Regions from separate parts of the Moorella sp. E308F genome, predicted to be linked through region 1. Evidence: riboswitches for the same ligand, from Rfam matches in the RefSeq annotation. Region 1 holds a riboswitch; each other region holds the start of a gene.
What was found. A riboswitch is a leader RNA that binds a small molecule or an ion and turns the genes downstream of it on or off. The one in region 1 is predicted to bind S-adenosylmethionine.
Positions count from the first base shown of each region.

Region 2: it holds a riboswitch for S-adenosylmethionine, as region 1 does, so the genes downstream of both, E308F_RS10085 (homocysteine synthase) here and E308F_RS09215 (phosphate ABC transporter ATP-binding protein) in region 1, are expected to answer to the same signal.
Region 3: it holds a riboswitch for S-adenosylmethionine, as region 1 does, so the genes downstream of both, E308F_RS00805 (trans-sulfuration enzyme family protein) here and E308F_RS09215 (phosphate ABC transporter ATP-binding protein) in region 1, are expected to answer to the same signal.

Region 1 is NZ_BJKN01000002.1:546,320-556,741, reverse strand. Features, by position in the region: gene E308F_RS09260 (IclR family transcriptional regulator) at 1-719, shown strand, start outside; gene E308F_RS09255 (hypothetical protein) at 816-1,142, shown strand; gene E308F_RS09250 (class I SAM-dependent methyltransferase) at 1,281-1,973, shown strand; gene E308F_RS16910 (ATP-binding cassette domain-containing protein) at 2,121-2,246, shown strand; gene bioB (biotin synthase BioB) at 2,321-3,307, shown strand; gene bioF (8-amino-7-oxononanoate synthase) at 3,429-4,634, shown strand; gene E308F_RS09230 (6-carboxyhexanoate--CoA ligase) at 4,695-5,561, shown strand; gene bioD (dethiobiotin synthase) at 5,531-6,268, shown strand; gene bioA (adenosylmethionine--8-amino-7-oxononanoate transaminase) at 6,295-7,662, shown strand; SAM riboswitch class I at 7,921-8,024, shown strand; gene E308F_RS09215 (phosphate ABC transporter ATP-binding protein) at 8,289-8,921, shown strand; gene E308F_RS09210 (ABC transporter permease) at 8,924-9,709, shown strand; gene asrA (anaerobic sulfite reductase subunit AsrA) at 10,164-10,422, shown strand, end outside.
Region 2 is NZ_BJKN01000002.1:717,875-728,296, reverse strand. Features, by position in the region: gene E308F_RS10115 (DUF512 domain-containing protein) at 1-843, shown strand, start outside; gene der (ribosome biogenesis GTPase Der) at 922-2,238, shown strand; gene plsY (glycerol-3-phosphate 1-O-acyltransferase PlsY) at 2,259-2,843, shown strand; gene E308F_RS10100 (NAD(P)H-dependent glycerol-3-phosphate dehydrogenase) at 2,844-3,851, shown strand; gene spoIVA (stage IV sporulation protein A) at 4,130-5,608, shown strand; gene E308F_RS10090 (FadR/GntR family transcriptional regulator) at 5,826-6,569, shown strand; SAM riboswitch class I at 6,648-6,763, shown strand; gene E308F_RS10085 (homocysteine synthase) at 6,848-8,137, shown strand; gene metX (homoserine O-acetyltransferase MetX) at 8,139-9,248, shown strand; gene E308F_RS10075 (homoserine dehydrogenase) at 9,322-10,422, shown strand, end outside.
Region 3 is NZ_BJKN01000001.1:164,544-174,965, reverse strand. Features, by position in the region: gene cooS (anaerobic carbon-monoxide dehydrogenase catalytic subunit) at 1-1,314, opposite strand, end outside; gene cysK (cysteine synthase A) at 1,338-2,264, opposite strand; gene E308F_RS00810 (trans-sulfuration enzyme family protein) at 2,353-3,492, opposite strand; gene E308F_RS00805 (trans-sulfuration enzyme family protein) at 3,594-4,730, opposite strand; SAM riboswitch class I at 4,791-4,899, opposite strand; gene E308F_RS00800 (methionine ABC transporter permease) at 5,010-5,672, opposite strand; gene E308F_RS00795 (methionine ABC transporter ATP-binding protein) at 5,669-6,694, opposite strand; gene E308F_RS00790 (MetQ/NlpA family ABC transporter substrate-binding protein) at 6,879-7,697, shown strand; gene E308F_RS00785 (HesA/MoeB/ThiF family protein) at 7,929-8,738, shown strand; gene E308F_RS00780 (4Fe-4S binding protein) at 8,745-9,629, shown strand; gene E308F_RS00775 (sulfurtransferase TusA family protein) at 9,616-9,864, shown strand; gene thiS (sulfur carrier protein ThiS) at 9,861-10,061, shown strand; gene E308F_RS00765 (M20 metallopeptidase family protein) at 10,111-10,422, shown strand, end outside.

The sequences.
Region 1 (10,422 bases):
CCCTAGCCCGGGAAGGCTCCCCCATGATGCTTTCGGCCATCAGTGCCGAACTCAGGCTGAATATAAGTACTGTTCACAGGTTGTTAAATGCCCTGGCGGCCCATGGTCTGGTTGAGCAGGAACCTTACCAGGGCCGCTACCGCTTGGGAATCAGAGCCTTTGAGATTGGCAACCGCGCCCTTTACAGCCTGGACATCCGGTCCATAGCCCGGCCGGCATTACACCAGCTGGTAGACGATTTTAATGAAACGGCCAACCTGGCGATCTTAGATAAATATGAAGTCGTCTATATTGACCAGGTCGAGTCCAGTAACATCATCAAGATGCTGGCGCGGCCGGGTACCCGCGCCCCAGCTTACTGTACCGGCGCAGGAAAAGTCCTCCTCGCCTATTTAAGTGAAAACCAGTTAAATATGTTTCTCCGGGAAGTTCCCCTCTTCCCTTATACTGCCACAACAATCATCGATCCTATCCAGCTGCGGGAAGAGTTGCAAAAAATCCGCCGCCAGGGCTTTGCCCTGGATCACGGGGAGAGGGAGGAAGGGGTTCGTTGCGTTGCCGCCCCAGTATTTAACCATGAAAATAAAGTTATAGCCGCCGTAAGTGTTGCAGGTCCAGCCAACCGGATGCCGCCAGAGTTGATGGCAGGTAAACTGGCTACCGCTGTTGTTCAGGTTGCCCTGCAAATTGGCCAGCATTTAGGTTATCAACATCGATAAACTTTAATAAAGGTTTATTGCTGAGGGTATTTTACGGGCTTAATTGGGTAATACTAACATCAAACCTGAAATTATCCAGAGGAGGGTTTGATGTTAGTGGAAATTTATCGTGCCCGTCGATTTAATCGTAACGCTAGAGGTGATTTAAGCGTTTCCAGTAACGGTATCCGGCTCCGCGGTGCTGCCTTCCAGCATTTACGTGGTAGTCAATACATTATGATTGGCGTTGATGGTAAGAAGTTAATCTTAAAGAAGAGCGATGACCCGTCTAATTTAAAATTAAGGCTCGCAGCCCAAGGTAAAATCGGGGAAATAGGAGGCAAACATCTGACCCAGTGGCTGGTGGAGCGAGGATTTCACAAAGGTCAGTATCAAGTCCAGCTGGATGCAGACCAGGTTATTGTCAATCAGGAGCTGGCTTAAAGTTGCTTGGAAAAGGACCCGCAAGGGTCCTTTTCTTGTGGATGTTCAGGTAAAGAAAAACTAAATACAAAAAGGAAAATAGCCATTAATGGCGAATATGGTATACCATAAATTAAGTTAGGAAAGGAGAGCCTGGCGATGGCTGAAATTTTTGATCATAAAGCCAGCGATTATGACGATTGGTACAACCGTCCCCTGGGGGCCCTGGTGGACCGCATAGAAAAAGAGCCTGTATATGCTTATTTAGAACCCCGGGCTGGTGAACATATTCTCGATGTCGGCTGTGGTACCGGCAATTTTTCCTTAGAACTGGCCCGGTTGGGGGTAAAGGTGACCGGCATAGACATTTCCGAGCCCATGCTGGCCACGGCGCGTCGCAAGGCCGCTACAGCAGGGCTGGAAATCGAATTTCTCCATGCCGACGCCATGAAGTTACCCTTTGCCGATAACACCTTTGATAAGATAGTTTCGGTTACGGCCCTGGAATTTGCGCCGGATTTAAAGGCCGCCCTGGCGGAGGGTTACCGCGTGCTAAAGCCAGGGGGAAGGATGGTCATCGGCCTCATCGGCGGCAACAGTCTCTGGAGCCGCCATTATGAGGCCCGGGCCGCCCGGGAGCCAGACAGCCTCTTCCGGTATGCAAAATTTTATACCCTGCCCGAACTCCTGGCTGCCATGCCCGGTAAAAACGTTAAGGGTAAAGCCGTTCTCTTCTTCGGTCCCGACTTTGATGGCACAAAAGTAGAAGAGGCCCTGGCCATCGAAGCTGCCGCCGCTAAAGAAGGCCGCACCGATGGCGGGTTTATTGTAGCGGTGAGTTATAAAGCCTAAAGATGCCGGGCAGTGATCATCAAAGTATTACCCCTTCTAGAATACTTCCACGGAGGGGGTATTTTTTTGCCTTTTCGGAGTTATTTAACCTTGACACCTTTCCCGATCTGGGTTGGGAACCTTCGGCTTCACCCGGGACCTGAATGAATTTACCCCACCTACAAGCTCACCGGTCTCTCCGGACCCAACGGCGACGGTAAGTCCACCTGCCTGAAGATCATTGCCGGCCTCAGCCGATTAAAAGCCGGCTGGAACGAGAGCGGCCATTTGTAAACCAAATCATCATTTTAAGTTGACAATTATCAAAAGGTCTTATATGATCAAGAGAAAATACAGGAGGGGTTTATATGGGACAATACTATTCCGACATAATAAGGATCGGTGACAGGATACTGGCAGGTGGGGATATTACATATGAAGAAGCCGTCCTGCTGGGTAAGGCCAGGGGCAGCGATATATTTTTGCTGTGCGGATTTGCCAGTGAGATAAGGGAGAAATTTGCCGGCAATAAGGTAGACCTGTGTTCCGTGATCAACGCTAAATCGGGCAATTGCCCTGAAGACTGCGCATTTTGCTCGCAGTCGGCCCATCATAACACCGATATAAGTCGTTACCCTTTAATGAGCGAAGACGAGATTGTAGAACAGGCCATTCAAAAGGAAAAGAACGGAGCTAAACACTGTGATATAGCTACCAGCGGTTTGGGGTATAACGGCGATGAAGAAGAGTTCGAGGCAATCATAAGAGCATTTACAAAAATGAAAGAGAAGACCAATCTTAAACTGTGCGCATGCCTTGGCACCCTTACAAGGAAGGCGGCAAAAAAGTTAGCGGCAGCAGGGGTGGTGCGCTATAACCACAACTTAGAAACGGCGAGGAGTTTTTTCCATAATATAGTTACAACCCATACGTATGACGAGAGGATTGAGACCATCAGATATGCTAAAGAAGCGGGAATGGAAGTCTGTTCCGGCATGATAATCGGCATGGGCGAGAGCATGGAACAGCGGATCGAGCATACGTTTTTGTTAAAAGAATTGGATGTGGACGCAGTACCTGTAAATGTATTAAATCCAATTAAAGGTACAAGGCTAGAAGGCGCAAAACCTTTATCAGCAATGGAAATAATTAAGACCTTCGCAATAATAAGGTTCATTTTACCGGACAAGAACATAAGATATGCAGGTGGTAGGGAGGTTAACCTGAGGAGCCTGCAGCCGTTGGGGTTTATCGCCGGGTTAAACGGGATGCTTATAGGAAACTACCTGACGACGCCGGGCCAAGGTGCTAATAAGGACTTACAAATGCTGGAGGATCTGCAATTAGAATACTGATATACCGAAATATAGGTAGGAGCTATAATTGAATGCCGCGGGTATGCCCAGGATAGGCGCTGTTTGCGGCTTTTCCTATGCAGGAAATGTCAACATTGATAATGAATAGCAGTTTACAATAGTGAATAAACCTGCCAGGCGAGGGATAGATTTGGTTGATTTTCTAGCTAAAGAACTGGAGCTGTTAAAGGCGATCCACCTTTATCGCCGGTTACCCGGGCCACTGGAGAAGCCCCCTCGACCAGGAACGATCATAAACGGACATGATGTACTGCTCTTTTCCTCCAACAATTACCTGGGCCTGGCCCAACATCCCCGTGTCAAGGCTACGGCCGTAGAAGCGGTGGAAAGGTGGGGGACGGGAAGCGGAGGTTCCCGCCTGACCTCTGGTAATTTTGTTTTGCACCGCCAGTTGGAGGAGCGCATTGCCAGGTTCAAGGGTACGGAAGATGCCATTGTCTTTAGTTCCGGTTTCCTGGCCAACCTGGGGGTTATTTCGGCCCTGGTGGGTCGGGGGGACCTGGTGCTCAGCGACGAGTTAAACCATGCCAGCATAATCGACGGTTGCCGCTTGAGCCGGGCCACGGTTAAAGTTTTCCACCATAGGGACACAGCCCATTTAAGGGATATTCTCTTGGCCGAACGCAAATCACACCGCCGGTGCCTTATCGTTACCGACGGAGTTTTTAGTATGGACGGAGATATAGCTCCCCTGCCCCAATTGCTGCAGTTGGCCGAAGAGTTCCAGGCCCTGCTCATGGTAGATGACGCCCATGCCACCGGGGTTTTGGGCAAAAAGGGGGCAGGAACGGTGGAACATTTCGGCCTGGAAGGCCGGGGCATCATCCAAATGGGCACTTTAAGCAAAGCCCTCGGCAGTGAGGGCGGCTATGTAGCCGGTAATGCCATTTTAGTTGATTACCTGCGTAACCGCGCCCGTAGCTTTATCTTTTCCACCGCCCCTTCCCCGCCAGTAGTTGCTGCGGCCATGGCGGCCCTGGAAGTCCTGGAAGAAGAACCCCACCTTCTCGACCAGCTTCACGCCAACGTCCAGCGGCTTTACAGAGGCTTGAAAGAAATGGGCTTCAGGGTTTTGCCCACGGCATCAGCCATTATTCCCCTGATGGTAGGGGATGCCCACCACGCTATGGTCCTTGCGGCAGCCCTGGCGAAAAAGGGCGTGTTTGTGCCGGCCATTCGTCCGCCTACGGTGCCGGAAGGCACCAGCCGTTTAAGGATTACCGTCATGGCCACCCATAAACCGGAAGAACTGCAAAGGGCACTAGAAGCATTTCTGTCGGCGGGAAAAATGTTGGGACTCATTTAAAAATGCATGGGGATGATGGGAAAATCACAGCTAAAACTAAGACGCAAATTGAGGGAGGGATTGCTTCTGCAGGAAGAGGTATATAGCGTCCGGATGAGGGCTGCCCAGGGGGCTCCCCACGATAAGGAGGGCCGGCACATATCGGGGGCGGAAAGGATAGTCTCCTCGCAGCAGGTGGCTGCTGCCGTCCGGCAAATGCTTTGCCGGGCCAGAAACCATGCCCTCGGCAAACCTGATTTTATCAATATCAGCATCGAGCGTTTGCAGGCTTCTAAAATAAAGGGGATTACCGCCCTGCCGCTGGTCACGGTAAAAGCTGGCAATAATGAGCAGGCGCTCTCCTGCGCCCGCCAGCTTCTTTTGGCCAGCGGGGTATGGGAGCAGGCTGTGGACGAAGCCATAAGTCTCCTCGCCCGGGGTCCTGCGCCTGGCGGTGGCAACATGCGAGGGGCGGTGATCATGGATGCCCACAGCTGCAGGCGGCTGGAGCCCGACTCGTGGCGGGGAGTGCGCGTCTCCCGCATGGATTATACTCTCCGGGCGGCTAAAGAGTTATCGCGCCTCTTGGAACAGTTGGGTTTAAACCATTTCCGGATTAAGGAAGCCCTGGCCCTGGCCTCCAAGGTGATCTGGGCCGGAACCCTGGCCGAAATATGTTGTTCGGACGACCCCCATTATACCACTGGTTATGTTTCCTCCCGGTCCCTGGGCTATGTACGCATACCTTATTTGAAGCACCCTTCCTTTAAAGGAGGTCGGGTGTTCTTTGTCCGTATCCAGGATATAAATTTTGCAGAGTACCTCACCAGGCTGCAGGAGGAACCCGTTTTGATAACGCACATCAGCACTATAAATGGAGTAACAGACCTTACCTCAATACTGGAGGAGAATAGCCAATGGAGTATGCCAGAAAAGGTTACTTTATAACCGGAACGGATACCGGCGTGGGAAAAACGATAGTAACCGCCGGTCTGGCGGGCGTTCTCCGCCGGCATGGTATTGAGGCCGTGGCCATCAAACCGGTGCAAACCGGGGCGCTTGCTAGAAATGGGGAACTAGTTCCTGAAGATGCTTATTTTTACCGGGTGGCAGCCGGCCTTTCCCAGCCCCTTTACCAGTTAAACCTTTATCGCTTTACTCCGGCGTTATCACCTCACCTGGCGGCCAAGCTTTGCGGGGAAAAGATAGAGCCCCCAAAAGTAATAGATTTTTGCCGGCGGGCTCTTCTGCGCCACCAGTTGACTCTCATTGAGGGGGCCGGGGGTCTGTGTGTGCCCCTCTCTGGCCCTGACTTTACCATGGCCGACCTGGCCCGCGAACTTTCCTTGCCCCTAATTGTGGTGGCTAGAATAGGTTTAGGTACCATCAATCACACGGTGCTCACGTTGGCTTACGCCAAAAGCCTCGGACTAGAAATAGCAGGGATAGTTTTTAATGGCTTAAAGCAGCAAGAATTAGGTCCCGCTGAAAGGGACAATCCCGAAGTTGTAGCCCGGATGACCGGCGTGCCGGTGCTGGGTATTTTGCCCCACCTCACTGGGATAAGCGTGGAAGGCGGGGTTGCGGAGGGACTTTTGGCAGCTGTGGAGGAGTCCCTTTCCTGGCGTCAACTGGTTCCCTGGCTTAAACCTTAAACATAAAAGATTTGGAGGTGCTCCTGTTGAGCAGCTACGATCCCTCACTCCTCGAACAATGGGATAAGCAGTATGTCTGGCATCCTTTTACCCCAATGCAGCAATACCTTGAGGAAAAGCCCCTGATCATCATGCGGGGGGAAGGTAGCTACCTGATCGATGTTGAGGGAAACCGCTATTTGGACGGTATATCCTCCCTTTGGGTTACCGTCCACGGCCACTGCCACCCGGTGTTAAACCAGGCCATCAAGGAGCAACTGGATCGTATTGCCCATTCCACCCTTCTGGGACTTGCCAATGTACCTTCCATATTGCTGGCCAGGAAATTGGTGGAAATTACTCCACCGGGGTTAAACAAAGTCTTTTACTCTGACAGCGGGGCCACAGCAGTGGAAATTGCCCTCAAAATGGCCTTTCAATACTGGCAACAAAAAGAGGGTGGGCGCTATCATAAAAAAACCAGGTTCATCTCGCTAGTTAACGCCTACCACGGCGACACTGTCGGCTCAGTAAGTGTAGGGGGCATACCTCTTTTCCACAGTATTTTCAAGCCCTTACTTTTTGAATGCTTGCACGCCCCGGCACCATATTGTTACCGATGCCCGCTGGGCCTGGAAGAAGAAAGCTGTAAAATGGCCTGCCTCAACCAGCTAGAGGGGTTGCTGGAAAAGCACTGTGAGGAGGTTGCTGCCCTCATCATCGAGCCCCTTGTCCAGGGGGCGGCGGGCATGATCACCGCTCCAAACGGTTTCCTTCGCCGGGTACGGGACTTATGTTCAAAATACAACGTCCTGCTTATTGCCGACGAGGTAGCAGTGGGGTTTGGCCGCACGGGCCGTCTCTTCGCCTGCGAACACGAAGACGTCACCCCCGACTTAATGTGTCTGGCCAAGGGAATAACTGGGGGATACCTTCCTCTGGCCGCCACCCTGGCCAGCGACGAGATCTACGAGGCCTTTTTGGGGGCGCCGGAGGAATGCAAGACCTTTTACCACGGGCACACCTACACAGGCAATCCCCTAGCCTGTGCAGCGGCCCTGGCCAGTATTGAACTCTTTGAAAAAACAGGCCTGCTGGCCTCGCTGCAGTCCAAAATAGAGCTATTGCGCCGGGGCCTGCAGAACTTTTTGGATTTACCCCACGTGGGAGATATCCGCCAGCGCGGGATGATGGTAGGCATTGAACTGGTGGTGGATAAAGAGACCAGGGAGCCTTATGCTATGAAGGAGCAGATAGGTCACCGGGTTATTATGGAGGCCCGGCGAAGAGGGCTCGTTATACGCCCACTGGATAATGTAATTGTCCTCATGCCCGTGCTGTCGATGTCTGACGCGGAGCTTAACCGGGTTTTAGAAATCACCTATGAATCTATCGCCACAGTAACGGGCAGGTAAATAGAGGGGTTAGGCCCTTCACGATCTGAGCCTACGGCTGTTTTGTTTTTCCCGCCTTCGGATAAAAAGCTCCCAGCCGGTAATTTAAGTCGCTGCCTATATTCCGCACCCTTGAATAGTTTTGCAGCTTAAGGCGGGCAGGTTAAAGTTTTCTCAGCCCATCCAATGTGAGATGGAGGGATAGTTCCCCCGAAGGTATCTTGACACTGCAACCAGGTAATGGTATTAATTCATTAGCAAAACCGCAAATCGTCCCACGGCTTATCGCGAGAGGTGGAGGGAGGGCCACAAAGAAACCCGGCAACCTCGGCATTTAACCGGAAGGTGCCAGGTGCCTCAGGAAACCTCCTGGAAGATAAATTGACCCTTGTCCAACCTCTTCTTAAATCCGGGAAGGGGTTTTTATTTTACCCCGGAGTGGAAGATCTCCTGAACTGTATTTATAATTGGTGGGGGAGAACTTTTGCCCGGGACGAAGCGGTCCCCAGGGAAGGGAGTATATATGGGGGAAGCAAAATTTGAGCTAAGTGAGGTAACCCTGAAGCGTCCCGGCCGTAATACCGCCGGGGACGTAACGACTATCATTATCCTGAACAGAATAACTACATCCTTGTCTTAAAGGGAAAATCACCGCCGTTCTCGGGCCCTCCGGTTCCGGTAAATCCAGCCTGCTCAAGCTTCTAAACCGGTTGGAGGATCCGGCTGCCGGCCGTATTACCCTTGATGGCCAGGACTTAAAGAGCCTCAATATATTTACCCTGCGCCGGCGGGTGGGAATGGTCTGGCAGCTACCCACCCTCTTTCCCGGCACGGTGCTGGAGAACATCAGCTACGGTCCTCGCCTGCGGGGCATCTCGCTGTCCCGGACCAGGAGCGAGGAATTAATCCAGATGGTAGGCCTGGGAACAGAATTCCTGAACCGCCGGGCCGACAGCCTTTCCATCGGCCAGCAGCAGCGGGTTTCCCTGGCCCGGACCCTGGCCAACGAACCGGAGGTTTTGCTCCTTGATGAGCCGACGTCGGCCCTCGACCCCACAGCGGCGGCCAACATCTTGCACCTGATGGTCGACCTAAAAACTCGCCTGGGACTGACCATCATCTTCGTTACCCACCTCCTGGACCAGGCTCGCCAGGTTGCCGATGAAGTCCTTTTTTTGCATCACGGCGAAGTAGTCGAGGCAGCTCCGGCCCAGCAGTTTTTTACTGCCCCGCAAAACCCCCGCAGCAGGCTTTTCCTGTCCGGGCAGTTGGAGGGATAAGGATGCAGTATATCAATATCGGCTACGGCGATCTCCTCCTAGCCCTGATCCTCGTAGGAATTACCCTGGCCGTTTCCTTGTGGCAGCGCCTGGACCTCCACGGGGATCTATTTATCGGTACCCTCAGGACTTTTGTCCAGCTCACGGCCGTCGGTTACCTTTTGCAGGTGATCTTTAACCTTAACCGCTGGTATCTGGTGATACTGGCCTTAGGCATCATGTTACTGGTGGCTGCCGCCAACGCCTACCGCCGGCAACAGGAGCGCTGGCCCGGCTTATTTTTCATTATGCTCCTGGCCATAGCTCTGGGCGGGATTATAACCCTGGCCATTGTCATCGGTATTGTTTTAAAGGTAAAACCATGGTATCAGCCCCAGTATATTATCCCTATCGCCGGGATGATTGTGGGCAACGCTATGATCGGTGCCGCCCTGGCCATCAACCGTTTAACAAGGGAGATCAATGCCCACCGGGAGGAGATCGAGGCGGCCCTATCCCTGGGGGCGACTGCCTACCTGGCAGTCCTGCCTTACCTGCGTTCGGCCCTGCGAGCGGCCATGTTACCGACCATCAGCACTATGATGACGGTGGGTATTGTCCAGTTGCCAGGAATGATGAGCGGTCAGATCATTGCCGGTGCCAGCCCGGCGGCAGCTGTCAGGTACCAGGTCGTCGTCACTTATATGGTTGCCGCCGCTACGGCCCTGACTACCATTACCGCCACCCTGCTGGCCTACCGCTATTACTTTACGCCCAACCACCAGCTGAAACCGCCGTCCCAGCGCTGACGATTTCCAGTTTGATACCTCATTCGTCAGCAGGGGAGAGGGTACCATCGCCGTCCTTGATATGGACTGCTACCTCACATTTCCCATTTCGGGGAGGTGAGACATGGGGTACAAATTAACGCCTGCGGGGTTGGCGGCCTTGCTGGACGAACTGGTTACCACCCGCATGCACTGACCCTTTGCACCTCCTCGGGTTGGAGTTCTACCGACAACTTCTCTTGCAAGGATCGGAAAAAGTGTGGTCAGCAGTTCCTTGAACAGGCGGTCGTGATCAACGGGCATTGGCGGTTTCTCCTGTTTTTCTTTTCATGATTTTACTTAAGGAGTTCCGGCCGGGCAAGGATTATTTTTACGATTTGTGATATACATCATTTTTATATGGGTACCTTCTGGATTACAATGGGAACAGAACAAAATCAGCTCAAACAGCACCATATTTTCGGGGGAGTGAGACATGGGGTACAAATTAACGCCGGCGGGGTTAGCGGCCCTGCTGGACGAACTGGTTACCAGCAGACGGGTTTTCGGGCCGGTACGTTACGCCGGTAAAGGCCGCCTGGCCGGTACGGATCTAATTACTTATGGCCCGGTAAAGGGCCTGGCCGATGTGGTCTGGGATGCCAGGACAACTTTCTCGCCCAAGGAAGTATTCTTTCCGGTTAAAGAGAGCCTCTTTTATTTCTCCCATGGGGAAATAACCGAATCCGCCCTGA
Region 2 (10,422 bases), 170 kb from region 1:
CGTGGCGGGGAGATAATGGCACAGCTGCGGAAACTGGCCGCCTCCGGCATTCAGATGCATACCCAGATTGTCCTCTGCCCGGGGCTTAATGACGGCCCGGAGTTAGAGCGGACGGTAAAGGACCTCAGCAGCCTTTTTCCAGCCGTCCAATCCATTGCGGTAGTACCTGTGGGCCTGACCTCACGGCGGGAGCATTTATTCCCTTTAAGGAGGGTGACGCCGGAGGAGGCCGCAGCAATAGTAAACCGGATTGCAGCCTGGCAGGTTGGGTTTCGCCGCCGCTTTGGGTGCGGCCTGGTCTACGGCGCCGATGAATTCTATTTGCTGGCCAATCTTCCCCTACCTGCAGCTTCTTACTATGACGACTTTCCCCAGACGGAAAATGGTGTTGGTCTCACGCGCCTTTTTCTGGATGATTTTGAAGCTGTTCTGGCCAACCTCAACCGACCTGAAATCCAGACTCGCCGGGTGATAATAGCTACCGGTACCCTGGCGGCACCAGTCCTGGAGGGGCTAGTTCAGGAGGTGATGGCAAGGGCCGGCAACCTGGAAGCCAGGGTGGTTCCGGTAACGAACTTTTTCTTTGGCCCGCAGGTGACGGTGGCCGGACTACTGACCGGCCGGGACCTGTTAAGGGGCTTAAAAGAAGCCGCCTCCTGGGTTCGGGAAAAAGACGGAGTTATTCTCATCCCCGACGTCATGTTAAAAAGGGATGCCCCGGTTTTTCTGGATGACCTGACGCCGGAAATGCTTGCCGCTGAACTGAAAGTTGACGTAGAAGTAGTTCCAGCTACGGGAAAAGGGCTGGTAGCGGGATGCTGCGGCCACGTCGTTATTCAGTAGAAGCTCGCTCCGATATAAAAGCCAGCCGTCTATCATTTTGAGATTTATAGTATTATATTTTTATGGAGGAATCCTTTTTTGCCTAAACCGGTAGTAGCTATTGTCGGCCGGCCCAATGTGGGCAAATCAACCCTTTTCAATCGCATCACCGGCGCCCGGGTGGCTATCGTTGAAGACACCCCCGGAGTAACCCGGGACCGCCTTTACCACGATGCCGATTGGCGGGGTCGCCAGTTTACCCTGGTTGATACGGGCGGCATTGCCGCCAGATCAGACGATCCCTTGGTAGTCCAGGTAAGGCGCCAGGCCGAAACGGCCCTGGAGGAAGCCGATGTCATCCTTTTTGTTGTTGATGCCAGGACCGGCCTGACCGCCGATGATGATGAGGTGGCAGAGCTATTACGCCGCTCCGGGCGGCCGGTAATCCTGGTGGCCAACAAGGTCGAAGACTTCAGCGATCCTACCCTGATCCACGAATTTTATCGTCTGGGGTTGGGAGATCCTTTGCCTATTTCTGCCATTCACGGTTTAAATATAGGCGATCTCCTGGACAGGATAGTTGACCTCTTACCGGAGAGTGCTGCAGAAGAGGACGGGATGGCCTTAAAAGTAGCCGTGGTGGGGCGCCCCAATGTGGGTAAGTCTTCTATCGTCAACCGCCTTCTGGGCGAAGAGCGGGTCATCGTCAGCGAACTGCCGGGAACTACCAGGGATGCCATAGATACATATATTCGCCAGGGTGAAAGAGAGTATATCCTTATTGATACCGCCGGTATGCGTCGCAAGAGCCGTATCGCTGACCCAACAGAACATTACAGCGTTTTACGGGCACTGAAGGCGGTGGAACGGGCCGACGTAGTCCTGGTAGTCCTGGACGGTACCGAAGGCGTTACCGAACAAGATAAAAAAATAGCCGGCTATGGCCATGAACAGGGCAAAGCCTCTATAATAATAGTAAATAAGTGGGATTTGGTGCCCAAGGATGATAAAACAATGGCCCGTTATGAGGAGATGATCCGTGAAGAGTTAAGTTTTATGTCCTATGCTCCTATCCTTTTTATTTCGGCCCTGACAGGACAACGGGTTGGCCGGATTTTACCTGCCATTGATGCTGTGGGAGCAGAAGCCAGCCGTCACGTTGCTACGAGCACATTAAATTCCATAGTGCAGGAAGCGGTCATGCTCACGCCACCGCCGGCGGTAAAAGGACAGGCGGTTAAAATCTTTTACGCCACCCAGGTCAAGGTTAACCCCCCAACCTTTATCTTTTTCTGTAACCGTCCAGAAGATGTCCATTTTTCCTACCAGCGCTACCTGGAAAACCAGCTCCGCCAGGCTTTTGGCTTTGAAGGCACACCGTTACGCTTGCTGTTCCGCCGCAGCAAGGGACAATAATTTAAAATGGAGGGGAAAATATGTGGCTGCTGGCCCTGGTACTTGCTTATCTTATCGGTTCTGTTCCCACAGCCTATGTGGTGGGACGTTATGTTTACGGCTTTGATATTCGGCGACGGGGCAGTGGCAATGTGGGCGCCACCAATGCTTTAAGGACCATGGGTACTTTTCCAGGCTTGCTGGTACTGGCAGCTGATACCTTTAAAGGTATGCTGGCTGTCTGGTTGGGGCAAGCTTTTGGAGGCCCCTGGCTGGCAGCCTTTACGGCTATGGTAGCCATAATCGGCCATAGCTGGTCCATATTCCTGAAATTTGAAGGTGGTCGGGGTGTGGCCACGACTGCTGGGGCAGTACTGGTCATGGCACCGTCTGCCATTTTTTGGGCGGTGGTGATCTGGTTTATAATTGTGGTCTTTACCCGCTATGTCTCTCTGGGGTCAATTATTGCTGCGGCCTTAGCCCCCTTTCTCATGCTCTTTTTTCACCGGCCCTGGCCCTACACCCTTTTTACCTTTGCCGGAACAGCCCTGATTATTTACCGTCACCGTCCCAATATAAAACGGCTCCTGGCTGGAACCGAACATAAACTGGGGGAGCGAAGTTAATTGCTCGGAACTATTGCCGTCATTGGTGCCGGTAGCTGGGGGACAGCGCTGGCCATTTTACTGGCCCGCAAGGGGTTTCGGGTGAACCTGTGGGCCAGGCGCCGGGAAGTTGTGGCTGAACTGGAAGAAATTAAGGAAAATAAAGCATATTTACCCGGGGTGAAATTACCTGCTGGTATCAGGCCGACGATTGATTTGCAGGCCGCCACTAGGGATGCAGACCTGGTGGTCTTGAGCGTACCTTCCCATGCCGTCAGGTTAACAGCCCGGCAGGTAAAACCTTTTTTACCTCCAGGAACTATAGTCGTTAATACTGCGAAAGGATTGGAACTGGACACTAAAAAACGTTTATCAGAAGTCCTGGCCGAAGAAGGTTTTACCCGGGTGGCGGTGCTTTCCGGCCCCAGCCACGCAGAAGAAGTTGGCCGCGGCCTGCCGACTACCGTGGTCGTAGCTGCTGCTGACAGGAATGTAGCTGAATATGTCCAGGATATTTTTATGGACCCTACCTTTCGCGTTTATACCAATCCCGATGTAACAGGGGTCGAATTTGGCGGCGCTTTAAAAAATATTATTGCCCTGGCCACAGGGATTGCTGATGGCCTGGGCTTGGGCGATAATGCCCGGGCTGCCCTAATGACCAGGGGTATGGCGGAAATTGCCCGGCTGGGGGTAGCCCTGGGGGGCAAAGCCATGACTTTTGCCGGTTTAAGTGGTATTGGCGATTTGATTGTCACCTGTACCAGCATGTATAGCCGTAACCGTCGCGCCGGGATGCAGCTGGGAGAGGGCAAGGCCCTGGCCGAAGTCCTGTCCGGGATGGGCATGGTAGTCGAAGGTGTGCGGACTACGGCGGCAGCCCGGGAGCTAGCCCGTCAGTACCAGATCCGGATGCCTATTACCGAAGAGATTTACCAGGTTCTTTATGCGGGCAAACCTGCGCGGGACTGTGTGGCCGCCCTGATGGAGCGACCACGTACCCACGAAGTCGAAACAGGTCTCTGGTAGACCTTTATTTTGCCAGAGCACAACCAAAGTGAAGGTAATAGTAAAGCAGTAATTGTCATGGCAGACAAACCTAAAACCTCTTACCTCCCAATTCTCACCTCCATCTTCTATTCACCGCAGGTTCTTCTCTTGTCCCCAGGTGCATATACTTGTAAAAGGTTGACCCCAAAAATGATTTTTGGGTCATATTCTGACCGTCAAGTCATATAGATGTATTGTTAAAACATGCCAGCAGGACTGGACGGTAAACTAAATGGCCTGGGGAGGGAGAATACGGGGTGGAAAAGCGGGATATTTTCCGGGATATAGCCGAACGTACCGGTGGTGATATTTATCTCGGCGTCATGGGGCCGGTACGCAGTGGCAAGTCGACTTTTATTACTCAATTCATGGAAAAGCTGGTGTTGCCTAACATCAAAAATCCCAATGAACGGGACCGGGCCAGGGATGAATTGCCCCAGAGCGGCGCCGGGCGCATGATTATGACCACCGAACCCAAATTTATTCCCAATGAAGCGGTGGAGATTACCATCCGTGAAGGGTTAAAGATGCGCGTGCGGGTGGTAGATTGCGTTGGTTATACTGTTCCTGGCGCCCTGGGTTATGAGGAGGGCGGGGGCCCCAGAATGGTCCAGACGCCCTGGTTTGAAGAGCCGGTACCCTTCCAGGAAGCAGCGGAAACAGGAACGCGCAAGGTAATCAACGACCACGCCACCCTTGGCATCGTTGTCACCACCGATGGCAGTATTACCGAGATTCCCCGAGAAGATTACGTCGATGCCGAGGAACGGGTCATCTGGGAACTCAAGGATTTAGGTAAGCCCTTCGTCGTCCTGCTCAATTCCGTCCATCCCCTGGCGGAAGACACAATTACCCTGGCGGGGGAACTGGAGTCCGCTTATGATGTACCGGTCTTACCGGTGGACTGTCTGCATTTAAACGAAGAAGACATCCTGCATATCATGGAAGAGGCCCTCTATGAGTTTCCGGTGGCCGAGGTCAACGTCAACCTGCCCCGCTGGGTGGATGAACTGGCAGGCGAACACTGGTTAAGACAGCAACTGGAAAATGCCGTTCGGGATTCAGTAGGGGAGGTCCGGCGTTTGCGAGATATCAATGGCGCTATTGAGAGGCTTAATGAAAATGAATATGTTTCCCGGGTAGCATTAAAGGATATGGACCTGGGAACCGGTACCGCCCACATTGACCTGGCGACCAGGGAAGGGCTTTTCTACCAAATCCTGCGGGAAGTCAGTGGCCTGGACATCAATGGTGACCAGGATATCTTGCGCTGGATACAGGAACTGGCCGGCATCAAGAAAGAATGGGATAAAATCGCCTATGGTATCCAGGAAGTACGCAACACCGGTTACGGTGTCGTTACGCCTACCGAGGAAGAAATGGAACTGGCCGAACCGGAACTTATCAAGCAAGGTGGTCGCTCCGGCGTAAGGCTCAAAGCCACAGCCCCATCTTACCACTTCATCCGCGCCGATATCACTACCGAGGTAACGCCACTGATAGGTACTGAAAAGCAGTGTGAGGACCTGGTGAAATACATCATGGAGGAGTTTGAAGATAACCCCCAGAAGATCTGGCAGACCAATGTTTTCGGCAAATCCTTGAGCGAACTGGTGCGGGAAGGTATCCAGAGTAAACTCTACCGTATGCCGGAAAGTGCCCAGGTGAAGCTCCAGGAAACAGTAGAACGCATTGTCAACGACGGTGGCGGCGGGCTAATCTGCATTATAATTTAGCCAGGTGGCTAACGGTAACCGGGGCAACGCCCCGGATTTTTTCCGCCGTTACGGTCCTGGCCCGGTAACTGCTCATTGTCAATGATAAGTGGCGGGATCGGGATTAACTATCCAGATATAAGGAGCCGGGTAAGGTGGTTATTTACTGCTCCCCCTGGTTATGGTACAATGAATAGAGAGGTAAGACCACTTGTCCCACGGGTAGGAGCGATAAACCTTGCGCGATAGTTCGATTGACAGGCCTTTCCAGCCCATTAACCGCAATCCCAAAAGCGTCTACCACCGGGTGGTAGATGAAATCAAAAAAAGCATTTTTGAGGGGCGGATGAAACCCGGCGATCGCCTGCCGGCCGAGCGGGAACTGGCGGAAATGCTGGGTGTGAGCCGTACTTCCGTCCGGGAAGCCTTAAAAATGCTGGCTGCCGAGGGCCTGGTAAGCATCCGTCACGGCCAGGGGGCGTTTATCAGCGAGCAGGATCCCGATGAATACTTAAAGCGCTTTGCCAGCCACCTGCCGGTGAACAGGGATACCGTTTTGCATTTATTTGAAGTGCGTAAAGTGTTGGAGCCCCAAGCGGCCCGCTGGGTGGCGGAAAGGGCCAGCCAGGCTGATATCCAGGAACTGGCCGGCATGGTGACCACCACCAGGGAACATTTGGGCCGCCTGCGCAGCGGCCGCCTTTCCCTCCTCGCCGGGCATGACAGCAATTTCCATTACCGGTTGGCCCAGGCCACCGGCAATACCGTCCTGGTGCGCTTGATGCACAGCATGCTCGATCTCCTGGCTGACAGCCGCTCCCGCAGCCTGGCCATTCCCGGGCGCGGTGAACGCTCGGTCGATGAACACTATGAGATAGTAAAGGCTTTGCTTAACCGTGATGGCGAAGGGGCTGCGGCTGCCATGTTGCGGCACTTGGAAGACGTCGAGGAGCAGGTAGCCGCCGCCTGGCGCGAGGGATAAATAAAAATCCTTGACATCAGCTAAAACAGGGTTTATAGTGTATATCAAGCTGGCTTAACTTAATACAGGAACTAAAAACTCTTATCAAGAGTGGTGGAGGGACTGGCCCGATGAAACCCGGCAACCCGCTGTCCCGGTTTTTCGGGGGCGACAGGTGCCAATTCCTGCAGGGCATATGCCCTGAGAGATAAGGGGGGTAAGAAAATTATGCCTCTTCTTATCGGAGAGGCTTTTTTATTCCCCCGCAGCCGGCTAATTAAAAAGAGAGGGGAATATCTATGTCCCAGCAGCAGCAGTACCGTTTTGCCACCCTGGCGGTCCACGCCGGCCAGGAACCAGACCCGGCTACGGGAGCGCGAGCCGTACCCATTTACCAGACCACTTCCTACGTTTTCCGGGATGCCGACCATGCGGCGACCCTCTTTGCCTTAAGCGAACCCGGCAACATTTACACCCGGATCACGAACCCCACTACCGATGTTTTCGAAAAAAGAATGGCTGCTTTGGAAGGTGGGGTGGGGGCTCTGGCTACGGCTTCCGGCCAGGCGGCTATCACCCTGGCCATTGCCAATATTGCCACCGCCGGGCAGGAAATCGTGGCTTCCACCAGCCTTTACGGCGGCACCTTCACCCTCTTTAATTACACCCTGCCAAAATTCGGCATCAAGGTCCGCTTCGTCGACAGTACCGATCCGGAAGATTACCGGAGGGCCATTAACGACAACACCCGTGCCATTTATGTAGAGATTATAGGCAACCCCAAACTGGACGTACCGGACCTGGAAGCCCTGGCGGCCATCGCCCACGCGGCTGGCATACCCCTGATCGTTGACAATACCTTTGCCACGCCGTATTTATGCCAGCCCATTGCCTTCGGTGCCGATATCGTGGTTCATTCAGCCACCAAGTTTATCGGCGGCCACGGCACCTCCATAGGCGGTGTCATTGTCGATGCCGGTAAATTCAACTGGGACAACGGTAATTTTCCCGGCCTGGTGGATCCGGACCCCAGTTATCACGGTCTCAGTTATCTGAAGGCTTTCGGGCCGGCGGCCTATATCGTCAAGGCGCGGGCCCAGCTCCTGCGCGACATGGGACCGGCTTTAAGTCCCTTCAATGCTTTCCTTTTTCTCCAGGGCCTGGAAACCCTGCCCTTACGTATGGAGCGGCACGTCCAGAATGCCTTGCAGATTGCCCGCTGGCTGGCAGAACACCCGGCCGTCGCCTGGGTAAGTTACCCCGGCTTGCCCAACCACCCCTCCTATGAACTGGTGCAAAAGTACCTCCCCCGGGGAGCAGGGGCGATTTTAACCTTTGGTATTAAAGGTGGCAGGGAAGCAGGGAAAAAATTTATCAACAGCCTGAAACTGTTCTCTCTCCTGGCCAATGTCGGTGACGCCAAGTCCCTGGTCATCCACCCGGCCAGCACTACCCACCAGCAATTAACGCCCGAGGAGCAGCTGGCATCAGGCGTAACTGAGGATCTGGTCCGCCTCTCCATTGGCCTGGAAGATGTCGACGACCTCATTGCCGACCTGGATCAGGCCCTGAGCAGGAGCAGGTTATAGTATGGGCGATGTAGGTATTGTTACCACCCGGTTTTATAACTGGCCGGGAAGCCTGCAGCTGGAAAGCGGGGCCCGTTTGGGCCCCCTTACCATAGCCTATGAAACCTATGGCGAGCTGAATGCTGCCGGGGATAACGCCGTCCTGGTTCTCCATGCCCTTACCGGCAGCGCCCATATTGCCGGCCGCCATTCCCCGGACGACCGGCTGCCCGGCTGGTGGGACCCCCTGGTGGGACCGGGCAGGGCTCTGGATACCGGGCGTTATTTCGTGATCTGTGCCAACGTCCTGGGCAGCTGTTATGGGACTACAGGACCAGCCAGCATAAACCCGGCCAGCGGCAGGCCCTATGGTCTAGATTTTCCAATAATTACTATTCGTGACATGGTTCGGGCCCAGAAAATACTGCTGGATTACCTGGGCGTGAAACATCTGGTAGCGGCCATCGGCGGTTCCATGGGCGGTATGCAGGTCCTGGAATGGGGTTTCCTTTACCCGGAAATGGTAACAGCCATTATCCCCATTGCCACCTGCGGCCGGACGACACCTATGCAGATAGCTTTCAACAATGTCCAGCGAGAAGCTATTTACGCCGATCCTGACTGGAAGGGTGGCGACTATTATGGCACCCCGGGACCCCAGCGGGGACTGGCCCTGGCCCGGCGGATAGGGACCATTACTTATAAGAGCGACCCTTCCTGGACCATGAAATTCGGCCGGACCGTGGTGGACCCGGGAAAATACTACCAGCTTGAGGGCCAGTTTGAAGTGGAAAGCTACCTGGCTTACCAGGGGAGAAAGCTGGTCCAGCGCTTTGACGCCAATGCTTATCTCTACTTGACCAAAGCTATTGATCTCCATGATGTCAGCCGGGGCCGGGGAAATTATACTGAAGTATGGCATAATTTACCTCCATGTCTGGGGATAGGCATATCCAGCGATTTTCTTTTCCCTCCCTACCAGGTGAAAGAGATTGTCAGTCTAATTAATGCCAGCGGCGGTCGCGCCCAGTACATGGAACTCAATTCTCCCTATGGTCATGACGCCTTTCTTATTGAATTTAAACAGCTGGAGGCTATTATTAAACCTTACCTCCGCCAGGTTAAGCTCTGACTCGATTGGATAAAAAGTATTGCCCAACATTGAGGGATAAGGTAAAATTGAAAGGTACAAGGAGAGTGAAGGTGTGTCAGGACCAATAAATATCGGCCTCCTGGGCCTGGGTACCGTGGGCAGCGGCGTGGTCCAGCTCCTGCGACAGAACGGGGCTGCCATCGCCCAGAAGCTGGGCCGGCCTTTGAAAATCAGCCGCATCCTGGTACGGGACAGGCATCGACCTCGCCAGGTAGAAGTCAGTCCCGACTTGCTTACTACCGAACCGGAAACGATCCTGGCCGACCCGGATATTCATATTATAGTAGAAGTTATGGGCGGCACCGGCGCGGCGCGGGAATACCTCCTCAAGGCAATCAGCCGGGGCAAAAGCGTGGTTACGGCCAACAAGGATCTCCTCGCCCTTCACGGCAAGGAGCTTTTTGATGCCGCTGCGGCCAGCGGCGTTGATCTTCTTTTTGAAGCCAGTGTAGGTGGTGGCATTCCCATTATTCGCCCCTTGAAGGAATGCCTGGCCGGCAACCGTATCCGCCAGGTCATGGGCATCGTCAACGGGACCACCAATTATATCCTCACCAAGATGAGCCGGGAAGGCCGTGATTTTGAAGAAGTCCTTCGGGAAGCCCAAGCCCTGGGTTATGCCGAGGCCGATCCGGCAGCCGATATTGAAGGTGACGATGCCGCCCGCAAAATGGCCATTCTGGCTTCCATTGCCTTTGGTACCCGCATTACTTACCCGGATGTTTACCGGGAAGGCATCAGCCACCTGACTGCCCAGGACATCAGTTACGCCGCCGACCTGGGTTATGCCATTAAGCTCTTAGGAATTGCCCGCGAAGACGAAGAGGGAATCGAAGTACGGGTCCACCCGGCCCTGGTACCTATAAACCATCCCCTGGCGGCAGTGAGCGATGTTTTTAATGCCATTTTCGTGGAAGGCGATGCCGTAGGGGAAACTATGTTTTACGGCCGGGGGGCCGGTTCCATGCCTACGGCCAGCGCTGTGGTGGGCGATATTATAGAAGCAGCCCGCAACCTCCAGTACAAAACCCGGGGCCGCATATCCTGTACCTGCTTTTATGACAAACCCCTGAAACCTATAGGAGCAATCAATACAAAGTATTACTTACGACTGGTTGTTGTCGACCGGCCGGGGGTCCTGGCCAGTATCGCC
Region 3 (10,422 bases), on a different contig from region 1:
ACCTGTAATACCGTCAAATGTATCGACGATGGCTTCGTAACTCCAGCCAACCATAGCTCTGCTAGTGACCCTGGGGATACGAATTTTACTGCGGTCCCGGCGGGCAAAAGCTTCTACCGCCAGCCGCGCAACTTTTAGGGCATCTTCCTCCAGAGTTTCCGGCCGCTCCGCGTCAAAGGGAATGTGCACCGCCCCGGGGATGCGGTTGGAGTTGCAGGTGGTGATCACCTGGGTGCCGAAGCAGTCGGCGATGATCTTCATGCCGGGAATAACGCATTGCATGTCCACCACCACCGCATCCACCGCCCCGGTGCCCAGGGCCAGTTCCTGGCCCATAATATTGGTTACGGTGGGGATGCCGTAGCGTGCCAGCAATTCGTCGCCGGTGCAGCACATGCCGCCAATCACGATGCCTTTGGCCCCCAGGCTCTTAGCCAAACTCTGGATTTCCGGGGTGGCTATTTTCTCCAAGATTTTTTCCACCATCACGGGGGAGTGGCCGTGCACCAAGATGTTAACGTGGTCTTCCCGCAGGATGCCGTAATTCACCGTGGCCAGTTTGGGCCGGGGGATGCCGAACAGCATCTCGGTGGCCAGAGAGCTGCCGAACAGGGTGCTGTAGCAGTATGCCAGGGCGGAGCGGAGTTCCTGTTCCGCCAGTGACATCCAATCACTGGTACCGCCCAGGGTGGTCATGTGCAGGGTTTCCATGATCTCATAGGCGGCCGAACGCGGCAGCACGCCGAGGGTTCGCCAGGTCTCCAGCCTTTCCGCCGGGGCGTAGGCTTCCAGGGTGCGCAAGGGGCCCATGGTCATCCGGCTCAGGTCGTCCAGCAGCACCTGGGCCACCTCACGGGCTACTTCCTCCGGCTTTCGCCCTTGTGTTTGAAGCCCCAGCCGCCGGGCCAGGTCCCACACCCGTTCTTCCCCTTTGAGGGGGAGGTGGGCCTTACCCTCCGCCGCCGCCATCACCGCCAGGATAACTTCATGGGCGTGCCGGCCGTGTGCCGCCATGCCGGCCACCAGTGCCCGCACCAGGTTGGCCATAATGACGGTGCTCATATCCCGGCCGCAAATGCCCCGGGGGCGTTTGTCACTGAGCCGGCAGGGACCCCACTGGCACATGCGGCAGCAGAGTCCCCGAAGGCCGAAACCGCACATGGGCTGCTGGGCCTCATAACGGTCCAGCCAGGTTTCCACCCCCTGCTGGTGCAGGTGCTGCAGCAGGTCTTTGCTGGCCGGGTTGGGGGTCAGGTTCAGGACGTCTTCCCGGTCCGGCATTTCGGCATTTAATTGGGGATACTGGTACTTCATGGACAAGACCCTTTCTGCAAAGTTTAAATGTCCTTGAAAAGGGAGGTTGACAGGTAGCGCTCGCCGGTATCCGGCAGCACGGCCAGAATTCTCTTGCCGGCATTTTCCGGCCGGGCCGCGAGGCTCAGTGCCGCGTAACAGGCGGCCCCGGAAGAGATGCCCACCATCATTCCTTCTTCCCGGGCCAGGCGCCGGGCTGTTTCAATGGCATCTTCATCGCTGACCTGGATGATTTCGTCAAAAACCTCGATATTCAAAACCTCCGGTACGAAACCGGCTCCGATGCCCTGAATCTTGTGGGGTCCGGCCATACCTCCGGAAAGGACCGGCGAGGCGGCCGGTTCCACCGCCACCACCCGCAACCCGGGAATGCGCTCCTTTAATACTTCACCGGCACCGGTAATGGTACCGCCGGTCCCTACCCCGCAGACCAGGACATCCAGCCGGCCGCCGGTATCGGCGTAAATTTCTTCTGCCGTAGTGCGGCGGTGGACAGCCGGGTTGGCCGGGTTTTCAAACTGCTGGGGGATAAAAGCCTTGGGATATTTGGCTGCCAGTTCTTCCGCCCGGCGGATGGCACCTTTCATGCCTTCTGCCCCCGGTGTAAGTACCAGCTCGGCGCCGTATCCCTTTAGAAGCTTGCGCCGCTCCAGGCTCATGGTCTCCGGCATGGTGAGGATTAGCTTGTACCCTTTGGCGGCCGCTACCATGGCTAGGCCAATCCCCGTATTGCCGCTGGTCGGTTCGATAATCACCGTCTCCTTATCCAGGAGTCCCCTGGCTTCGGCGTCTTCGATCATGGCCAGGGCAATCCGGTCTTTGACGCTGCCACCGGGGTTAAACAGTTCCAGTTTCACCAGTACTTCTGCCGCCGTCTGGTTAATGCGGTTGAGCCTGACCAGCGGCGTTCCTCCGATGAGGTCGATTATGTTCTGGTAAATGCGCTCCATGAAAATCCTCTCCTTAGATAAGTATTATTCCAATCAAAATACACGGAATTAATGTCATAGTAATTTTATCATTTTAATATACTTTAGATCAAGGGGATTTTAACGCCTGCTCCAGGTCGGCCTGAAGATCCGCGGCATCCTCCAGGCCTACCGACAGGCGTACCAGGTCAGGGGTAATCCCCAGGCGCTTTTTAAATTCTTCCGGGAGGCTACCATGGGACATGGTAGCAGGCAGAGAAATGATGCTCTCTACTGCGCCCAGGCTGGAGCCGATGATCGGCAGGCGCACCTTATTGATTACCTGGCGGGCCAGCTCTGAAGTTGCCAGGCGGAAGGAGAATACACCTCCGGCGCCAAGGGCCTGCCGGAAATGAACCTCCCGGCCAGGATGGCCTTCCAGGCCAGGATAATAAACGGCCTTTACTTGCGGGTGCCCGGCCAGCCATGTTGCCAGGGCCGTGGCGGTTTGCTCCTGCTGGGCCAGGCGTACTTTTAAGGTCTTAATACCGCGCAGGATTAGCCAGCATTCGTGGGGTGCCAGCACTGCTCCCAGGGTGTTCTGGAGCAAAGCCAGTTCCCGGGCAAGGCCAGCATCCCTGGTAACTGCCAGGCCGGCCAGGCAGTCGCTGTGCCCGCCCAGGTATTTGGTAGCGCTGTGGACCACCACGTCAATTCCCAGTTCCAGGGGTCGCTGCAGGTAAGGCGTCATAAAGGTGTTGTCAGCTATAGTTATGAGCCCGTGCTCCCTGGCCAGGGCGGCGGCCCGGGCCAGTTCGGTAATTTTCATCAGCGGATTGGAAGGGGTTTCGAGGTAAAGCCCTTTGGTAGAAGGGCGGATCTGGGCAGCTGCCTTCTCCAGGTCCGTAGTATCGACAAAAGTAATTTCCAGGCCAAAGCGTTTGAAGACCCGGGTCAGGGCACGGTAGGTGCCGCCGTAGATATCCTGGGAGACAAGGAGGTGGTCGCCGGCGGAAAAGAGGCTTAAGGCTGCCGTGATGGCCGCCATGCCGGAAGCAAAAGCAAAGCCGTAATTACCTCCTTCGAGATCGGCGATGGCTTCTTCCAGGGCCCGCCGGGTAGGATTGCCGGAACGGGTGTATTCGTATTCGCCCGGTTGCTCAAGACTCTCCTGGGCAAATACCACGCTCTGGTGGATGGGGATACTCACCCCCCCGGTGGCAGAATCCATAGATAAGCGGTGATGGACCAGTCGCGTTCCCCTCTGCATACTTTGTTTACCCCTCTTCTTTAAAGTCCTTGCTTACCTGGCGTTGATTGCCAACCGCCGCCCAGGGTAAAAAGGATTTCCTTTTCGTCCTGGCCGGCGGATTAACAGGCAAGGGCCTGCTCCAGGTCGGCCTTGAGATCGTTTAAATCTTCCAGTCCCACTGACAAACGTAATAAACGATCATTGATGCCCAGTTTAAGACGCATCTCACTAGGGATTTCGGCATGGGTCTGGCGCTCCGGAAAAGTGATCAGGCTTTCTACCCCGCCAAGGCTTTCCGCAAAGGAAATAATTTTTAAGCGGTGTAAAATCTGCTCGACCAGTTCGGCATGCTTGACCTCAAAGGAAAGCATGGCCCCAAACCCGCTGGCCTGTTTCTTACAGATTTCGTGACCGGGATGATCGGGTAGACCCGGATAATAAACCCTGGTCACCAGGGGGTGTTCGGCCAGCCACCGGGCCAGCTCTAAAGTGCTGGCCTGAGCCCGCTCCAGGCGTACGGCCAGGGTTTTCAAGCCCCGGATTACCAGCCAGCAATCCTGGGGACCGGGAATCGCACCGATGGTATTTTGGATAAAGGCCAGCTTTTCGCCGAGGTCCTCCCGGGCGGTTATCGCTATCCCCATAACTACATCATTGTGGCCGCCTAAATATTTGGTGGCGCTGTGGACCACCAGGTCCGCTCCCAGTTCCAGGGGTCGCTGCAGGTAAGGGGTCATAAAAGTATTATCCACAATAGTCAGCAGGCCCCGCTGGCGGGCCAGGGCGACAACGGCGGCAATGTCGGTGATTTTCATTAAGGGATTGGTAGGGGTCTCCAGGAAGATGCCCTTCGTATTGTTTTTAATAGAAGCAGCCAGGGCAGCCAGATCAGTGGTGTCTACAAGGGAAAATTCCAGCCCCCAGGGAACCGCTACCTGGTTGAGCAGCCGGTAAGTACCGCCGTACAGATCTTCAGAGACTAGCAGGTGGTCGCCGGGCCGGAAAAGGCAGAGAACGGCGGTAATGGCGGCCATGCCGGAGGCAAAGGCCAGGGCGCGGCAGCCTCCCTCCAGCCCGGCTATGCCTTCTTCCAGGACCTGGCGGGTAGGGTTGCCCGTCCGGCTGTAGTCAAAACCGGTACTTTGACCCAGGGCCGGGTGACGGAAGGTAGCAGACTGGTAGATAGGCGTACTGATAGCTCCTGTTTTACTATCATACCCCACTCCCAGCTGGACCAGCTCTGTAGCCAGACGCATTTTATCCAACTCCCCTCATGACAAAATAAAAGCCCTTCGCAGAAGAAGAGCTTTTTTCAACTCTCATCTGCCAGGAGAAATCCTGCAGGAATTGGCACCGTACCTGGGTTCTAACAGGCCGGTTGCCGGGCTTCATTGGGCCAGTCCCTCCGCCAGCTCTTGATAAGAGTTTCCGCATATTTATTTTTTAAGTTTTTCAATCGGTTTAGTTATATTTATTATATCCTCTATATCTCAAGCGTCAAGGGGAGCTTAGAGAAACTTTTTCCGATTTCGGGGTTAACGCCGGCTTAAACGGGCGACAATCCGGTCACCTACAACCTGAATGATCTGGACCATAATGATCAATAAAACGACGGTAATAACCATAACGTCATTTTGGTAGCGCTGAAAGCCGTACTGATAAGCAAGGGTACCCAGGCCGCCGCCGCCGACTACACCGGCCATGGCGGAATAGCCAATCAAGGTAATGGTAGTTAAAACAAAACCGGATACCAGGGAGGGTGTGGCTTCCGGAAGCATCACCCGGACGATAATTTGCCATGGAGACGCTCCCATAGATTGGGCCGCCTCAATGACTCCCCAGGGTATTTCCCGCAGGGAAGTTTCCACCAGGCGGGCGACAAAGGGTATAGCGCCGACAGACAGGGGGACGATAGATGCCGTTGTACCGATAAAGGTACCAACGACCAGCCGGGTAAAGGGTATTATGGCGATTAATAAAATGATAAAAGGGAAAGAACGGCCGATATTGATTACCGTGCCCAGGATACTGTTGATTAAGGGACTGGGTTTGATATGCTTTTCACTGGTGATAAGCAAGATAACGCCCAGGGGGAGGCCAAAGAGATAAGCTATAAATACCGATACAAACACCATATAAAGGGTTTCCAGAGTTCCCATGGTTACCATGGGAATTATTTGGTCGAGCCAGTTACTCATGGTCTTTCTAACACCTCAATACTTAATTGTTTGCTCTGGAGGAAAGCGAGGGCCCTCTGCAGGGCCTCAGGCTGACCTGATAATTCCAGGGTCAGGGTACCAAAGGGGGTATCTTTAATATGGTCAATCTTACCGTAAAGGATATTGGCCTGAACGTTGTACTCTTGAATCATGCGGGAGATGATGGGTTCACCGGCAGAGTGACCAATGAAAGAAAGCCGTACCAGCAGGCTCGTTCCGGTAGGTTTGTACCCTGCCAGCACCTGTTCCGGGACGGAGGTATCGAGGATACTCTTAATTAACTCCCTGGTAACAGGATGACGAGGAGCAGTAAAGATATCCAGTACGGAACCGGCTTCGACAATACGGCCCTGGTTAAGGACGGCCACCCGGTCGCATATTTCCTTAATTACCTGCATTTCATGGGTGATTATAATAATTGTTAGCCCCAGGTTTTTATTGATATCCCGGAGCAAACTCAGGATGGAGGCAGTCGTCTGGGGATCCAGGGCTGATGTCGGTTCGTCGCACAAAAGCAACCGGGGTTCGCTTGCTAAAGCCCGGGCAATTCCTACCCGCTGCTTTTGACCGCCCGACAGTTCCGCAGGATAATGCCCGGCCTTATCGCTCAACCCCACCAGTTCCAGGGAGCGTTTGACTTTCTCCTGGATAACCCGGCGCGGCTGGCCGGCAATTTCCAGGGGAAAGGCCACATTACCGGCGACGTTGCGGGCTGAGAACAGGTTGAATTGTTGGAAAATCATGCCTATCTGCTGGCGCGCCCGGCGGAGCTGCCTTTCAGAATAGGTAGTAAGATCCTGCCCGTCAATAATTACCCGGCCGGAGGTTGGCTTTTCCAGCATGTTGATACAGCGGACCAGGGTACTTTTTCCGGCCCCGCTACGCCCGATGATGCCAAAGATTTCCCCTTCGGCAATATCCAGGTTGATATTTTCCAGGGCCTGTATCAGTTTGCCATCTTTGGTTGTAAAAGTTTTACTAAGGTTTTCGATTTTAACCATAATATAACACCTGAAGGGGGTAATTAATAAAACACTCGCATCTTTCTTGTCGATGGTAACAAAGGGGTTGGTATAATGTCAATAAGATTGAATTCGGGAAAAAATTTTCCCTCCGAATCCCTTGACAAAAAAATCAAGTAAACCTATTATCTTAATAAGCTATTTCAAAGGGGGTTGATAGACTTTGAAAAAGATTGTTGTTCTGGCTCTCGTTTTATTAACACTGGGGGCAGTTTTAACAGGATGCGGCCAGCAACAGAAAGCATCCCCGGGGGAAGCGGCCAAAAAAGAAATTACTGTCGGTGCTACCGCTCGTCCCCATGCCGAAATCCTGGAAAGGATTAAACCGGTGTTGGCCCAAGAGGGAATCACCCTGAACATTAAAGTTTTTAATGATTATGCCCAGCTCAACCCGGCCCTGGCGGATAAGCAAATCGACGCCAATTTTTTCCAGCATATACCATACCTTGAGGATTACAACCAGAAAACAGGGAATAAACTAGTTTATATTGCCAAAGTACACATCGAACCCATGGGGATTTATTCCCAAAAAATTAAGGGTGCCGGCGAATTGACAAACGCCAGAACTATTGCCATTCCCAATGACGCCACCAACGGCGGCCGGGCTCTGATGTTACTGGCCAAGGCCGGGGTGATTAAGTTAAAGGAAGGCGCGGGCATTTTGGCAACCAAAAATGACATTGTCGAGAAACCCGCCGGGCTGACTATCAAGGAGTTGGACGCCGCCATGCTGCCGCGGTCCTTAACAGACGTCGACGCCGCGGTCATAAACGGCAACTATGCCCTGGAGGCTAACTTGAATCCAGTCAAGGATGCCCTCGTTCTCGAGGATAAAAGCTCTCCTTTTGCCAACGTCCTGGTGGTACGTCCCGAGGATAAAGACAATCCAGCTTTAAAGAAACTGGCAGAAGCGCTAAATACGCCCGAAGTCAAGAAGTTTTTAGAAGAACAATATCAGGGAGCAGTTATCCCGGCTTTTTAAGGCACCCTACGGGAAGGCCGGAGGCGGGTAATTTGAATTACAGCAAATCGGCAAAAAAGGAAGGCCCCTTTCCTGTAAAGGCAAAGGGGCCTCTTTATCCTTCCGGAACTGGGGCTCTCTCCCCGTCAGGGAAACATTTATGTAAACATAAAAATCGTCTTGACCACCCTGATGCTCCCTGATATAATCTAAAGAAAACCGATAAATTAAGTGTAGATTGGGGGGCTAATAATGGTCTTAACCAACGAAGAAATAGAACGTTACAGCCGGCAGATTATTTTGCGCAACGTCGGCGGCCGGGGGCAGGAAAGGCTTAAAAGAGGCAAAGTATTGATCGTTGGAGCCGGCGGGTTGGGTTCCCCGGCAGCTTACTACCTGGCGGCTGCCGGTGTAGGTACAATCGGTATAGTTGACAGTGACGTAGTAGACATATCGAATTTACAGCGCCAGATCCTTCACAGTACTGAACGCCTGGGGCGGCCTAAAGTAGAATCGGCCCGCAAGACCTTGCTGGCCTTAAATCCTAACCTGACAATTAATACTTACCATTTACGTTTGGGTAAAGATAATATTCTAGACATCATCCGTGACTATGACGTGATTGTCGACGGCGTCGACAACTTTCCCACCCGCTATTTGCTAAACGATGCCTGTGTCATGACCGGCAAGACCATGGTCGAGGGCGGGGTGCTGCAATGGGACGGGCTAGTCATGACCATCAAACCCGGACAGGGGCCATGTTACCGCTGTATTTTTCCCGACCCGCCCCCTCCGGGAGCCGTACCTAGTTGCCAGGAAGCAGGGGTTATAGGTACAGTACCGGGACTTATCGGGGCAATCCAGGCCACGGAGGTAATCAAGATTTTACTTGGGGTTGGGGATACCCTGACCGGCCGGCTCCTGATTTACAATGCCCTGGAGATGCGCTTCCGGGAAGTTAAGGCCGAACGCAATAGTAATTGCCCTGTCTGCGGCGACAGCCCGCGCATTCGTGAACTGGAAGAGTATACCTTTGTCTGTGCCACAAAATGCGAAAGGTGAAACACCATGAACCTGGATTTTCATGAACTCAAAAAAGGCGGCTTTATCAAGCAGCAAGGCCGCGATCTTTTCCTGATGCGCCTGCGGACCATTGGCGGGTATTTAACCTCAAGGGATCTGGAGAATATCGCCAGGATTGCGGCTAAATATGGCCGGGGGGAGGTCCATTTGACCACCCGCCAGGGGGTGGAGATACCCGGGGTCAGGCTGGAGAAATACCAGGAGCTGATTGCCGAGATCAAGGCCTTGCACCTGCTTCCGGGGGCCTGCGGCCCGCGGGTACGATCGATTGTCGCTTGCCCGGGCAAGGAAATTTGTTCCAACGGGGTAGTTGATACCCGGGCTATTGCCGGCAAACTGGACCGGGCCTTTTTTGGCCGCGATGTCCCGGTAAAACTAAAAATTGCTGTAGCCGGGTGTTATAACGCCTGTACCAAACCCATGGAAAATGATATCGGTTTACGGGGTGTTGTTTACCCGGAATTGGCGGCCGAGCGCTGCAGCCTTTGCGGATTGTGCCAGTCCATCTGTCCGGGTGGTGCCATTAAAATAATTAATGATCGGGTAAGCATAGATAAGAAAAGATGCAACGGCGATGGTGCCTGTATAGCATCCTGCCCGAACAATGCCTGGGTAATGGCGGCTACAGGATTTGTAGTTTATGTTGGTGGAAAAATGGGCCGCAATCCTCAGCTGGGGTATAAAATGTTTGACCTGGTCCCGGAAGATGATATAGTCCCCCTGATTAATTCTATCCTGGCGGTTTATGAAGAGAAAAGGAAGGGACAGGAACGCCTGGGTGATGTTGTAAGGCGCCTGGGACCTGAAGTGTTCCGGGAATTAATCCCTTACCCCGGCCGGAAGGAGGTCGCTGCCGGTGGCGGAAATTAAAGCGACTAAACGACTGGATATTACCGGGGACTGCTGCCCCATAACCTTCGTTAAAACCAAGCTGGCCCTGGAGGAGATGCAGCCAGGGGAAATCCTGGAGGTTTTATTAACAGAAGGAGAGCCGTTAAGTAATGTGCCCCGGAGCCTGAAGGCAGAAGGCCATAAAATTCTCCAGGTAAAGAAAATAGCCGCCAATATTTATTCATTAATTGTTGAAAGGGGAGAAGACCAATGAAGATTATTTTAAACCGGCAGGAAAAAGAAGTCCAGGAAGGTATTAACGTAAGGGAATTAGTGGAGCAGCTTAATTTTGACCCCGTTGCCGTGGCGGTTGAGGTAAACGGGCGTTTGTTACTAAAAGAGGAGTATAGCAATCCCCTGCAAGAAGGTGATAAAGTAGAACTTGTCTTAAATATGGGCGGGGGAGTATAATGAAAAATGTAAATGCGCAAATCAATCGCGGAATCAAGGTGACCCCCTGTTGGTAGAAAGAGATTACTACCTGGCAGAAGCTGAAAACCTCAAACCGCAGCTGGTCGCCTGGCGGCGGCAGCTGCACCAGTACCCGGAACTGAGTTTTGAGGAAAAAGAAACAGCCGCCCTGGTGGCCGGGGTGTTAGAGCAACTGGGTTTGAAGGTCAGGACCGGTATCGGTGGTACCGGGATTATCGGAATCCTGCACGGGGCGCAAGAAGGCCCCGCCGTGGCCTTAAGGGCGGATATGGATGCCTTGCCCCTCCAGGAGGCTACGGGGGCGGAATATGCTTCCCGCTGCCCGGGCCGGATGCATGCC